Regions from separate parts of the Salinicoccus bachuensis genome, predicted to be linked through region 1. Evidence: riboswitches for the same ligand, from Rfam matches in the RefSeq annotation. Region 1 holds a riboswitch; each other region holds the start of a gene.
The links. A riboswitch is a leader RNA that binds a small molecule or an ion and turns the genes downstream of it on or off. The one in region 1 is predicted to bind S-adenosylmethionine.
Positions count from the first base shown of each region.

Region 2: another riboswitch for S-adenosylmethionine. It lies ahead of RQP18_RS11045 (ATP-grasp domain-containing protein); the one in region 1 lies ahead of RQP18_RS11550 (Na+/H+ antiporter NhaC family protein).
Region 3: another riboswitch for S-adenosylmethionine. It lies ahead of RQP18_RS00650 (O-acetylhomoserine aminocarboxypropyltransferase/cysteine synthase family protein); the one in region 1 lies ahead of RQP18_RS11550 (Na+/H+ antiporter NhaC family protein).

Region 1 is NZ_CP138333.2:2,266,994-2,271,516, reverse strand. Features, by position in the region: gene RQP18_RS11550 (Na+/H+ antiporter NhaC family protein) at 1-1,272, opposite strand, end outside; SAM riboswitch class I at 1,357-1,456, opposite strand; gene RQP18_RS11545 (thioredoxin domain-containing protein) at 1,624-2,142, shown strand; gene RQP18_RS11540 (helix-turn-helix transcriptional regulator) at 2,259-4,346, shown strand.
Region 2 is NZ_CP138333.2:2,157,269-2,161,791, reverse strand. Features, by position in the region: gene RQP18_RS11050 (hypothetical protein) at 24-785, shown strand; SAM riboswitch class I at 1,014-1,118, shown strand; gene RQP18_RS11045 (ATP-grasp domain-containing protein) at 1,230-2,195, shown strand; gene RQP18_RS11040 (carboxymuconolactone decarboxylase family protein) at 2,245-2,901, opposite strand; gene RQP18_RS11035 (protein-L-isoaspartate(D-aspartate) O-methyltransferase) at 2,976-3,557, opposite strand; gene RQP18_RS11030 (VOC family protein) at 3,598-4,523, opposite strand, start outside.
Region 3 is NZ_CP138333.2:134,666-139,188, forward strand. Features, by position in the region: gene RQP18_RS00645 (homoserine O-succinyltransferase) at 1-654, opposite strand, end outside; gene RQP18_RS00650 (O-acetylhomoserine aminocarboxypropyltransferase/cysteine synthase family protein) at 655-1,932, opposite strand; SAM riboswitch class I at 1,999-2,095, opposite strand; gene RQP18_RS00655 (hypothetical protein) at 2,183-2,446, shown strand; gene RQP18_RS00660 (alpha/beta hydrolase) at 2,446-3,189, shown strand; gene RQP18_RS00665 (YkvI family membrane protein) at 3,301-4,371, shown strand; gene RQP18_RS00670 (cysteine hydrolase family protein) at 4,424-4,523, opposite strand, start outside.

The DNA of each region.
Region 1 (4,523 bases):
GAAACCGATGAGTATCGCGATGATGCCGCAGATCAGCAGCATCGCGGGATAGATGGAGTATGGAATCATCGCGACTGGAGAAATGGCAGCCAGTCCTGCCGCGGCAAGCATCTGTCCGCCGTAGGGGATGAGCCCCTGGAAGGCGGCGGCGAAGATGTCGAGCACACTCGCCGACTTCCTCCGGTCGACACCATATTCGTCGGCAATGTCCCTGGCCAGTGGCCCGGTGATGATGATGGAAATTGTATTGTTGGCTGTGCTCAGGTCTGTTGCACTGACGAGTGCGGCGATTCCGAATTCCGCACCCTTTCTGGAACGGATTCTGCTGGTGATGAAGTGGAGCAGGTAGTCGATGCCCCCGTAGTGCTGGATCAGCGCAATGAGCCCGCCGATCAGGATGGCGATGATGGCGATGTTCTGCATGTTGCCGATGCCTTCCCCGGCAGCGGCGACGAATGATGTGAATGTATAGGAGCCGTCAAGGACGCCGACCAGACCGGCAAATACGATGCCCCCTGCCAGCACAATCAGTACGTTGACACCGAGCAGGGCGATCACCAGGACGGCGAGATAGGGCAGGACCTTGACCAGGCTGTAGTCGAGATCTGTCGCAGGTGTTGTGGTCTGTCCGGATGAAATGAACCAGAGTATGATGACCGTCGCGATTGCGCCCGGCAATACAATGAAGAAATTCGTCTTGAACTTGTCGGCCATTTTGACTTCCTGGGACTGGGTGGAAACGATCGTCGTATCGGAAATGACCGACAGATTGTCCCCGAACATGGCGCCGCCGATGACCGTGGCAAGTGCCAGTGCGAGTGGCAGGTCCGTCTGTCCGGCAATACCGATGGCGATGGGGGCGAGTGCCACGACCGTGCCTGTAGATGTCCCCATTGAAATGGAGATGAAGCAGCAGATGATGAACAGCCCGATCAGCAGCAGGCTGCTCGGCAGGAGTGACAGGCCGAGATTGACTGTGGATTCCACAGCGCCCATGTTTTCTGCAACCTGTGAGAATGCACCGGCGAGCAGGAAGATGAGCACCATCAGCATGATGTTCTCCCGGCCGGCACCTCGGGTCAGGATGCCGATCTTTTCATTCAGCCGGTCTTTCGGTTTCAGGAACATCGCTGCAACGATGGCGATGATGACCGCAACTGTGATCGGCATTGCCTGGAAGTCCCGGGCGATGATGCCGGTACCGATGAATAGGGCAACAAAAACAAGCAGGGGGAGCAGTGCAAGCGGATTGCCCCGTGTATTATCCTTCATGATGGAAAGCCTCCAATGGTTTGATGATGATTATGAGAAACAAAAAAGCCCACTTCATAGAAGAAGAGGGCAGGAATACATCTCTTCTTATCTTCAAGCATTGCGCTTCTGGAATTGGCACAGGACCGGTTGGGCTGTTGCCGAGGCTTCAAAGGGCCAGTCCCTCCACCTCTCTGGATAAGAATCATCTCAATTTAATTTAAGACAAACTTTACCGCCTTTTCCCGGCACTGTCAACAGGGGGAGGCGCTTTATTTAAATAATTCAGAGCACAGCATGAATGAATCTTCACAACCATTGCGAGTTACTCTATACTTGAATGACAAAAGTAAAATATTGGAGGGGAAGACCATGAGTATGGAATATGCACCACCTTTGAGCTTTGGCCGGGATGGGGCGAAAAAGCACGTTGAAGTGTTTCTGAATACCGCCTGCCCGTACTGCGTGAACTTTTTCCTGGCGGCTCATGAAGCTGTGATGCCACGTGTCGAAGCGGGGGAAGTGAAGTACACCGTGAAGCACTATGACAAACCGAAGGTGAGGCTGCTTCACGGAACGATAGCGAACCTTTTCATAGACTACAACCAGCCGAATGAAGCGTATGAAATCATGAAGTCCCTGTTCCTTACACAGGGTGAATGGGCGCATCTCGACAGCGGCGAAATAGAACAGATGATGGAGCAGGAGTATGGCTGTCAGGAGCAGCGGAGTACGATGAACCTGAGCCTCGATATTACGAAAGAGGCACTGGAGCGTTCAATTTCAGTTGTTCCGACTGTTTTCATCAATGGTGAGAAACTCGAGTTCGACAGTAGGAGCCCTTCCGAAGAAATCGGGAAAGCACTGGTGAGAGCACTTGACACAATTTGAATTCATTTCCATCTATTCTACATGTTTCTAGTGTCTCTGGGTAAAGGTTTAAGTAAACCCTTATGTACGTTTCGCCATACTGGTACAACCCAAGATAAACTGCACTGGAGATGGTAATGATGGCTTCAGCAATCGAATTGTTGGAAAAGGTCCAGCAGACATTTGCTTCACAGTATGGATTGACATTTTTCCTCACCGACAGGGAAGGGGAGGTGCTCACTTCGGTCGAAGGCGACAACAGACTGTGCAGTACAATGCTGGAAGAAGGACTATTGAACGAAATGGAAAATATACTCAAGCATGGTGGGCGCATCAACCGCCCGCTCATGTATGAGATATCCTCGGGCATCCATATCATGGCAGCGCCTGTCATGGATGGCGAGGGGACGTCCCACTATCTGTGGGCAGGTGTCCTGGTGGAACAGGACACAGAGGCCGACACGCAGGACGAAGCATATGAGACGGTGCCCGTCCTCGACGAAGACAATAGAAGCGAGTGGCTCCAGCTTGCCGGCAGGATCGCTGAGGTGACTGCATTATGCCTGCAGCAGACCGATGTCACGCCATTGTCCAGCCTCAGTCTCGACAGGCTCAGAAAATCTGTGCAGCAGCATGAGGCGGCGAGTGCCGAACTCTTTTCGCAAGTGACTGAAGATGGTGGAGAAATCGAGTTCCTGGGGATTGCCGAACAGACCGGGGAGGATGTCTATACTGTAACCAACATCATCGGGAAGGAAGCCGGGACACTCAAAGGGAAGCAGTTCATCGTTGGGGAAGGATTCCTCGGAAGGACTGCCCTGACGGAAGCGCCGGGATACTGGGAGGACATCGGCCGGGACAGGCGGTCTAGGATATTCTCCTCCCTGGAGCAGCGGCCACAGCTTCTGTTTACAGACACGGCACGGATGCACGATGGTTCGGTCGCTGTGCTGTTCGGAGGCAGCTTTTCGAAGAAGCGGGCAAGTGCTTCAACGAAGACGCTCATGCAGATGACCTCCATACTCACTGAATCGAGCCTGCTGGTGGAAGGGCTGCGGGAAGAGAATTCACAGCAGCTGTCCCGTCTGACTTCACTTGTGGAGATATGCAGGCTGATGGCCTCCACCCCGGATCCGAGGCGTATGATACTGATTCTGCTCGACATCAGCATCAACCTTGTCGAAGGGCCCTTTTCACTCATCCTCATCAGGGACAATAAGAGTGGAAAGGGGAAGCTCGTCACCCGGGGGAGCTACGACGGGGAAGTCAGCCAGTATGTCAGATCGATGATGGAACGGACACGACAGCTCTCGCAGCTGCCTGATGAAACAGATGGAGAACCTTATGTCGTCACCCTGCCGAACGGACAGCAGGCGATAGAATGCCCACTGGCATACGGCAATGAAGTGCAGGGGGTCCTTTCAGTCGGCATCGGGAATGCAGCAGAACTCGACTTGCAGGAGCACATTGCATTCCTCCAGACCCTCTCCATCATCGGCGGCGTCTCCCTCCAGCTCACCGGCCATAGGGAAACACACGTTGAAGAAGAGAAGTCGGAAGCACTGCACCTGGCCGTACAGGAAATGGACGAAGCAGCATATGCCCGGTCGAAGGAAGCGGCGGAACTCGCCGCCGTCATCACAGCACGCCTCGAATTTTCGGAAACGTCTGCCCGTGCTGTCGTCAGAGCATGCCAGCTCTCCCACTATTCACCTGACTTCATACGCAGGATATTCCCTGAAAGTGATACAGCTTCAGTAATGGAAACCGGTAATGCCATACTCCAGCATCGCGACATCCCACGTACGGACAGCACGGATGTTGCCGGATATATATATGCCCTTTGCATCGCCTATTCCAAAAACGACAGATTGGAAGATGCCGAAGCTCTCCCCCGTATCGATGAAGAGGCACTGGATACTTTCCTGTCGCTCGTCAGGACGACACACGTCAGTGAAGTGGAATTCGACCTGGCCGGCAGTTCCAAAGCGGATGATATACAGGAAATCGCAGAAGCTGTAAAACGCATGGATCACCTTTCCCCGAGGGAACAGGAAGTGCTCACACTTCTGGCAGAAGGCAAGAACAACCAGGACATTGCTGAAATCCTTTATATCAGTGCCCACACTGTGAAAAACCATATAACAAAGATATTCCATAAGCTGGATGTCTCGGACAGGGTAAGTGCCATTTCAAAAGTCTACAGATATCTCCATAAACATTAGCAGGATGGGGTATAGGAGAGTGGTACCATCCATCATTTCCCTGCCCCCTATACAAATTCTGGGATAAATGAGAGCAGAAGTGGATATACCAGATTGTGGAATAGGGGTATGATTGGATAGTAGCTAAAATTCATATTTGCTGTAAAAAGGTGATCGGCATCAGGTCGGGCCCATGGG
Region 2 (4,523 bases), 110 kb from region 1:
AGCGTTCTAAGGAGCAAGGGAATATGAAGGTTTCAAAATATCTGTTCGCGACCCTCACTGCAACAGCCATTCTGGCCGGCTGCCAGGAGGAGGAAACGCAGGATAATATAGATGAAACATCAGAAGAGGCGACACAGGAATCGCGCGAGACGGAGCGTTCATTGTCTGATATAGAGACGGACGATGAAGCACTTTCTGCAGTCGTGGAGAAGGCCGGGGAAATTGAGAGCTATCAGGCTGTCCTTGATCTTGAGGCGGTTGTCGATGGCGGAGCGCCGGAAATGCTTGAAGCCGATGTACGGTTCAAGGACGGCGACCCGCCATCACTCCATCTGAAATCTGAAGGCGAGGACCGCACGATTTCCAAGGATGGAAAGACGTACTACAACAATGGCACGGATTGGATCGATATTTCTGATTCCGTCGGTGCCGAGCAGCTCTATCATGTGACGTACGAAAATGCAGTCCTCTCGTTTGCGGATATCAAGGACGAACTGGAATCTACAGAGGAGGACGATCAGGTCATCTATACGATTGATGGAGAGAGTGAAGAAGTGTTCAAGACATTCGAAACGCTCTTCGCCGTGGAATTCGGTGCCATCGATACTTCTGCCATACAGAATGATGTAGAGATTGTGGTGGGTAAGGAAGACGCGCTCATCCAGTCCATCGATTATGATGCCGAAGGTGAAGATGCCGAAGGGGATTATGCATTGTCAGGCGATGTCGAATTCACGTCATTCAATGATGTTGGTGAAATTGAACTGCCGGAAGCGGTGAAGTAATAAAAAATATCCTCCGGGACCATGGTCCTGGAGGATATTTGCTGTTTGCGAAGTTATATATCTTCTCATGGGCTCTATCCACCCGGAGAGGGGGCAAGCACCATGCGGATTGCTGCAGTGTTCTCTTCCGTGTTAACCGCATCCTTTTTGAATTTAGGCTGTTCCTATTGACTATCCATGGATTATGGCATAGAATATTCTTTAACCTATCAACTTAATATGAATTGATTCTTATCCAGAGAAGCAGAGGGAGATGGCCCGACGAAGCTTCGGCAGCGGGTTCCTTATGAATACTGTGCCAATTCCATCAGGTCTGTGCCTGGAAGATGAGAAGAGATATAGATTGTCAGAAGCTCTTTTCCTATCCGAAAAGGGCTTCTGTCTTTATAGGTGCAGCATACGCAGATAAGTTGTGTTTTATGAATACTGAAGGAGTGATGTAGCATGGCTAAAATATATGTACTGCACGAAAACCCTGAATGGACCGATCACCTTTTCAAGCGATTGGATGAACTGGGGCTGCCCTACGAGGACTGGCTCCTGTCAGAGGGCAAGGTGGATCTGACTGCAGAGCCGCCGGAAGGGGTCTTCTACAACAGGATCAGCGCATCTTCACACACACGGGGCAACCGTTATTCTCCGGAGCTCACGAATGCTGTCCTTGCGTGGCTTGAGTACCACGGGCGTACGGTAATCAACGGCAGCCGGGCCCTGCAATTGGAAGTGAGCAAGGTGTCCCAATACCTGGAGCTTGAAAAATATGGCGTAAAGACGCCGAATACCGTGGCTGCTGTCGGCAAGGACCAGATCCTGGAAGCGGCGAAACGGTTTGAGGGGAAATCCTTCATCACGAAGCATAACCGTGCAGGCAAAGGTCTCGGTGTCCAGCTGTTCGATTCCATCGAAGCCCTTGAAGCATATGTCGGAAGCGAGGCATTCGAGGAGCCGGTGGATGGTGTGACACTGCTCCAGGACTACATCAAATCACCGGACGCCTCCATTACGCGCTGTGAATTCGTCGGTGGTGAATTCGTCTATGCCGTCCGTGTCGACACGTCCGAAGGATTCGAACTGTGCCCGGCGGATGCGTGTTCCATAGAGGATCTGTTCTGTCCGGCAGGGGAGCAGGAGGAAGAAGGCACCCCGAAATTCAGGATCATCAAGGATTTCCACCATCCGATCCTTGAAAATTATAAGAAGGTGCTCGCAAACAACGGCATCAATGTTGCAGGCATAGAATTCATCCAGGATGAAGACGGAAACCTCTACACTTACGATATCAACACGAATACAAACTACAACAGTGATGCAGAAGCCGAAGCCGGCCAATACGGCATGCTTGAACTTGCGAAGTTCCTTGGCCGTGAGCTTGAAACGGTAGGGAAAGAGGAAGCGGGCAGCCATAGATAGATGATATAAAAATACCTCATCCATATTGTATGGATGAGGCTCTTTTCATCTATTCATCATAGGCGTTCAGTGCATTGATGCCGTGGGCATATGCCGAACCGGCTTTCAATGTTGTTGCGACGAAGATGGATTCGGCAATCTCCTCTTTCGTGACATTCATCTTTTTAGCATTTCCCGTATGGATTTCGATGCAATATGGGCAGCCGGTCACATGGGCGATGGCGACAGCGATGATTTCTTTCTCTTTTGCTGTGAGCGCGCCTTCCTGCATGGCAGCAGCATCGAACTGCTGGAATGCCTTGTTGATTTCAGGTGTGACCTTATTGAGCTGTGCGAGGTTCTTCAGGTCCCCTTTGGCATAGAGGCTGTCGTCTTCGTTTCCATCATAGGCATTCAGTGCATTGATGCTGTGGGCATATGCTGAGCCTGCCTTGAGGGCAGTGGCGACCATGATGGATTCCGCCATCTCCTCTTTGGAGCCGTCGAGCTTCTTCAGGTTCTTGACATGGATATCGATGCAGTATGGGCAGCCGGTCACATGGGCCACTGCCACAGCGATGAGCTCCTTCAGTTTGGCAGGGAGTACGCCTTCCGCCATCGCTTTCTGGTCGAACTGTCCGAATGCTTTTGCGGCTTCCGGGGCAAGCTTGTTGATTTCACCGAGGCGGTTCTTGTAGGACTGTTTGTAGAGTACGTCTGTCGTCATTTCATATCCTCCTAGTATGTATTGTTATACACTATATAGTATAGCAACAAATACATCAAGGGAAGTGGGACGGACTATTCTTTATCTTTTTTGAGCCTGACGAACCTTACATGTTCGATGAAGGAAGTATTGATTCCGCCATCTTTGTCCTTTTCGACGAGCCTGAGTTCCTGGTCGAACGTGTCACCGACGGGGATGACCATCTTTCCGCCGGGCGCCAGCTGGCTGACGAGGACAGGGGGAATTTCCTTGGCGGCGGCAGTCACCATGATCCTGTCATATGGCGCGTGTGCCTCCCAGCCGAGGTTGCCATCCCCATAGTGGAAATGGATGTTGGAGAATCCCTCTGCAGCCAGTTTTTCCTTGGAGCTGTCATGAAGTGCCCTGATTCTTTCGACCGTATACACGCTTGCAGCAAATTTTGCCAAAAGTGCCGTCTGGAAGCCGGAACCGGTGCCGACCTCCAGCACCTTGCTGTCGGATTCAAGGTCGAGGCGGAGGGTCATCTCAAGGACAAGGGAGGGCTGGGATATCGTCTGCCCATGCCCGATGGGGAAGGGCACATCCATTCCAGCTTCCTCCTTATGCCGGTCCATGAACCTGCTCCGGTCGAGTTCGTGGAAAAATGCTGTAATCTCTTTTTCGCCGTATTTCATGGCATTCACCTTCCTTTTGGATGGATGTCCTGGAAACTATTCAGCTCAGAGGTGTCAGATAGGCTTCGATCAGGTCGCGGTTTTCCTCCAGATCGGGAGGCAGGGAGAGGTTTTTTCCCAGTGATTCGACCGGTTCATCAATATCGAAGCCGGGACCGTCTGTGGAGACCTCCACCGTAATGCCGCCCACAGTCGTGATGTAGAGCGCCTTGAAATAATAGCGGTCGACGATGCCGGAATTCTTCCAGTTCTCCTCATCGATACGCTCCTCGATTTCAAGCAGCTCGGCCTCATCTTCGACACGCAGTGAAAAGTGGTGGACGCTTCCATACCCCTCCTTCTCGAGCTGGCTGTTGCGCTGTTCGATGACATAGACGCTGTCTTCACCGACCTTGAGTTCCGCTTCTGTCGCATCGTCATTGAAGTCACCCTGCACGGTACCGCCGAGGAGCTCCAGGAACTGGACCATCGGCTTCACGTACTGGACGGTCACCTCGACGGCCCCTATGGATGTGATGGCATGCGCCCGGGGGATGTCCTGATGCACATTGGGTGTGGTGTGTTCACTGCTCTGATCGATCATCAGTGCAAGGCGCTGCTTTTCATGGTCTTCGAATTTCATGAGGGTCCTGCCGAACTGCTCAATGATGCCTTCATGATAGACGCCATGTGCCTCGAAACGGTCCCTGAAGAACTCGAGTGCCTCCCTTGAGGGCACGCGGAAATAGGTTCTGGAAATGCTGTTGGTGCCCGCCTGGAATTTGGGTGCGTTCACTATTTCAAAGAATGTGATGTCGGAACCGGGTGTCCCCTCATGGTCTCCATAGAACAGATGATACATGCTCGTATCATCCTGGTTCACAGTCTTTTTGACGAGACGCAGACCGAGGATGTTCGTATAGAAGTCATGATTGTCGAGGATCTCCCTTGTGATGGAAGAGACGTGATGGATGCCGAGTACTGTCA
Region 3 (4,523 bases), 490 kb from region 1:
ACCGAATTGCGGATGTGATGTGAGGATGTTCAAGTCATCAATATCCTCTATTGCCTCCATATCAATCTGTGTATGCCGCGACTGGGGCACCTGGTAGACATCATCAAATCCCCTTAGAAGCGGATGGGTGGGTATCAGGTTGTTGTAGTCGAATACTCCGAACAGTTTGGTCGGCAATATGGATTTCTGTATGCCAAAGTAGTGGTTGAGAGCAAACTGTGCCCCCCAGCAGATGAAGAACCTGGAGAATACATGGGTCCTCGACCACTCGATGATATCACGCAGTTCTTCAATATAATCCACCTGGTCAAAATCGAGCTTCTCTACCGGCGCTCCTGTGACAATCATGCCATCGTACCGCCGGTTGCGTACCTCTTCCAGATTATGATAGTACTTCTGAAGATGGCTGGTCGGCGTATTCCTGCTGTGGTGTGTACTCATATACATGAAGTCGACATCGATCTGCAGCGGTGTATTCCCGAGCAGCCGCAAAAGGTGAAGTTCCGTTTCTTCCTTTTTGGGCATCAGGTTCAAAATAAGCATGCGAAGCGGGCGTATATCTTGCGTATGCGCCCGGGTCGCTTCTATGGTATATACATTTTCCTTATGGAGGCGCTCCCGGACCGGGAGGCCTTCAATGATTTTAATAGGCATTTAAATCGCATCCAGACCTTTTTTTAGATCGTCTATGATGTCATCCACATGCTCCAGGCCGACAGACAGGCGGATCATTTCCGGCCTTACGCCACCTGACAACTGTTCATCTTCCTTAAGCTGGGAGTGGGTTGTGGAAGCCGGGTGGATGACGAGTGACTTGGCGTCTCCAACATTGGCAAGCAGTGAAAAGAGTTCGAGGGATTCTATGAATGTCTTGCCGGCTTCATATCCGCCTTTGACACCGAATGTAAATATGGAAGAGGCACCTTTTGGAAGATACTTCTGCTGTAGTCCATGATACTCGCTGGACTCAAGGCCTGCATAGTCGACCCATTCCACTTTATCATGGTTTTCCAGGAATTTGGCAACCGTCTTTGCATTCTCCACATGCCTCTCCATCCGTAGTGACAACGTTTCAATCCCTTGCGTAAGGAGGAATGCATTGAACGGAGAAAGTGCTGCGCCGGTATCCCTGAGCAGGGTGGTACGGATTTTGAATGCATAGGCAGCAGGTCCGAACGCATCAGTGAAGACAAGATCATGGTAGGACGCATCCGGTTCTGTCAGACCCGGAAACTTCCCGTTGTCCCAATTGAAGTTTCCGCCATCGACGATTACCCCTCCGATTGAAGTGCCATGGCCGCCAAGGAATTTTGTAGCTGAATGAACAACAACATGTGCGCCGTGCTCAATCGGGCGGCAGAGATACGGAGTGGCGAATGTATTATCCACGATAAGTGGTACGCCATTATCCTCTGCAATTTTCGCCAATGCTTCCAAATCTTCCACATTGCCTTCCGGGTTGCCGATGGTTTCTACAAAGATCGCCTTCGTATTCTCCTTGATTTCACGTGAAACATTTTCAGGATCTTTCGAATCAACAAGACTTGTTTCAATGCCGAACTTTTTGAATGTGTGGGTGAATAGTGTATGAGTGCCCCCATACAGGCTGGCGGAGGAGACAATGTGGTCTCCGGTGCTTGCTACAGCCTGGATGGCATATGTAATGGCAGCCATACCGGACGCAACACCAAGGCCAGCGACGCCGCCTTCGAGCTCTGCAACACGTGTTTCCAAAGCGGCAGTTGTCGGATTCATGATACGCGTGTATATATTGCCTGTATCCTGCAGGCCGAACAGTTCTGCAGCATGCTTCGTATCATCAAATACATAGGAAGTCGTCTGATAGATGGGAAGGGCGCGTGAATTTGTGGTGGGATCCACTTCTTGTCCGGCGTGAAGCTGTTTTGTCTCGAAACGGTGATTCTCTGTCATTGTTCATTCCTCCAGTTATATATTATAAAAAAGAGCCTGCCCAAAGATTAAGGGAGACTCTCGAGTCACTCATCTTTCAGGAACGTACCTGTTGGATTTAGCACCTTACCTAAAAGGTTGCCGGGCTTCGCAGGGCCAATCCCTCCACCACTCTGGATAAGCAAATATTTGATTAGGGACTATGTTACTATAAGGTCAGTTAATTTGTCAAATACTTTTAAAAATTTAAATAATGGAAAGGGTGAGGCATATGTACGATGTTCTGGTCGTCCTGTTGATGATTGTGGCACTTCTTCTTTTCACTTTGAGCCGTCTTCAACTGAACAGGACCAGAAAAAGTATGACTGCCGAGAATTATGCTGAAGAACTTCATCACCGGGTTTTGAAAGATCGTAGGGCGGGGAAGACAAGAGGGGAGATTATCGAAGTGCTGAAGAAGGACTACGGACTGGATCAGCATGAAGCGGAGTACATATATCATCGTACGGCAGGTACACGAAAGGAGAATGACTGATGAAAATTGTGCAACCCGAACCTCTGAAATATGAAAGTGGTCCCAGAGCAGTTATGCTACTGCATTCTTTTACAGGAACTGTCAGGGATGTAAAGCCATTGGCGCAGCATCTTTATCAGCATGAATATACTGTCCATGTCCCGAGTTTTGAAGGGCATGGCATGGGACCTTCAGAGCTCGTCCGGACCGGCCCCTCCGACTGGTGGCAGAATGTCATGGACGGATATCATTTCCTCAAGGATAAGGGGTATGAAAACATCGCAGTTGGCGGCGTATCCCTTGGGGGTGTATTGGCTCTCAGGGCAGCAGAGCAGCTTGGAGATATCAATGGTGTTGTGAGCATGTCTGTGCCGCAGGGCAAGGATGTCGAAGATATAAACAGGAGGGTACTGAACTATACGAAGAATTTCTTGGAGTTTACCGGAGAAGTCGACGAAAAAATCAAGGAGGCAGTCGAGTACTACAGGGATAATCCAATGGACAGTCTGGAGGATTTCCGGAAGCTGATCGATGAAGTGCATGAGAATCTGGGGTACATTGATGTTCCTGTAGCGGTCAAATACGGAGAAAAGGATGCGGAATTATACATGGAGAGCGCGAAAAGTATATATGAAAGCATCGGTCATAATGAAAAGGAAATCCAGTCTTATGGAAACACCGGCCACCTGATGACGAGAGGCAAGGACCAGGAGATGCTTTTTGAAGATATCCAGAAATTCTTTGACGCGCTCGACTGGCAGTGATGAATATGAATTGCTGCAGCGGAGATTTTCTTCATTTGCCAACACATCGCAATAAGTTTAATATGAAGTTACTGTGTTTTAAAAATTTTAAGAGAATTTGGAGTGGTCAAATTGCAGAATTTCAGACAGGCCTTGAAAATAGGCTTTGCCTATACGGGGGTAGTAGTTGGAGCTGGGTTCTCCACGGGACAGGAGATACTCCAGTTTTTCACCAATAATGGTGCAATGAGTGTCTTTGCAATATTACTTTCCGGTCTTTTGATCCTTTTTACAGGGAAGTGGACGGCGGACGTCGGCTTCGATATCAAGGCGGAATCCCATGTGGATTCCCTTCTGAACATGTTCGGCAATACATTCGGCCGGATTATCGACATTGTGCTTGCGTTTTTCCTATACGGAGTGGCCGTGATCATGTTTGCAGGTGCAGGCTCGACATTTTATGAGAGTTTCGGCGTAGCACCATGGATCGGTTCGCTGATACTGATCATCGGTGTCTATATTACATTGAATATGGGCTTCAACCGGATCGTACTGGCGCTGGGGGCCATTACACCATATCTGCTTGCGCTCGTGGTGATCATTGCTGTTGTCAATTTCCTGAACCCCGCTGTGTCACTCGGTGAAGTGGATCAGTATGCACAGCCCGGCGAAACGACCTTCGGACCATGGTGGTGGGATGCGATTACATATAGTGGCTTTACAATCGCCGTAGCATTCAGTTTTTTGACGATGATGGGATCCGATTCCAGTTCAAGGAAAGTTGCAGGCTGGGGTGGACTTATAGGAAGCATCATCATCATCCTGCTCATGTTCCTTATCAATAACGGGCTATTGGCACGTATGGATCAGGTGAATGAATTCGAACTGCCGATGCTCCTTCTGGCCAATGAAATCCATCCGGTACTCGGTTTTCTGCTCTCGATAGCGATGCTGCTGGTCATATATAATACGGCTGTCGGCATGCTCTATCCGTTTCTCGTACGGTTCAGCCAGCCGAAAAGCCGCCTTTACAATATCATGCTGCCAATAGCACTGGTTCTGGGGTATTTCCTCAGCTTTGTCGGCTTTGCTGACCTAGTGGGAACCGTCTATCCGGTAATGGGTTATGTAGGGTTATTACTTGGTATTGCGATGTTCCTCAAGTGGATCAACCTGATTATGACGAAAAAAGCCCCTCAATGATGAGAGACACCCCCAAAGTTGAACCAAAATCAACTCTGGGGGTGCTTCTTCGTTATTCGTCCTCTCCTATGATGAAGACATTCATATTGGAAAGGACATCGATTGTCTTGTCATGGAGTGTTCTATCAGTGCCGGCGGATAGATCCTTATTG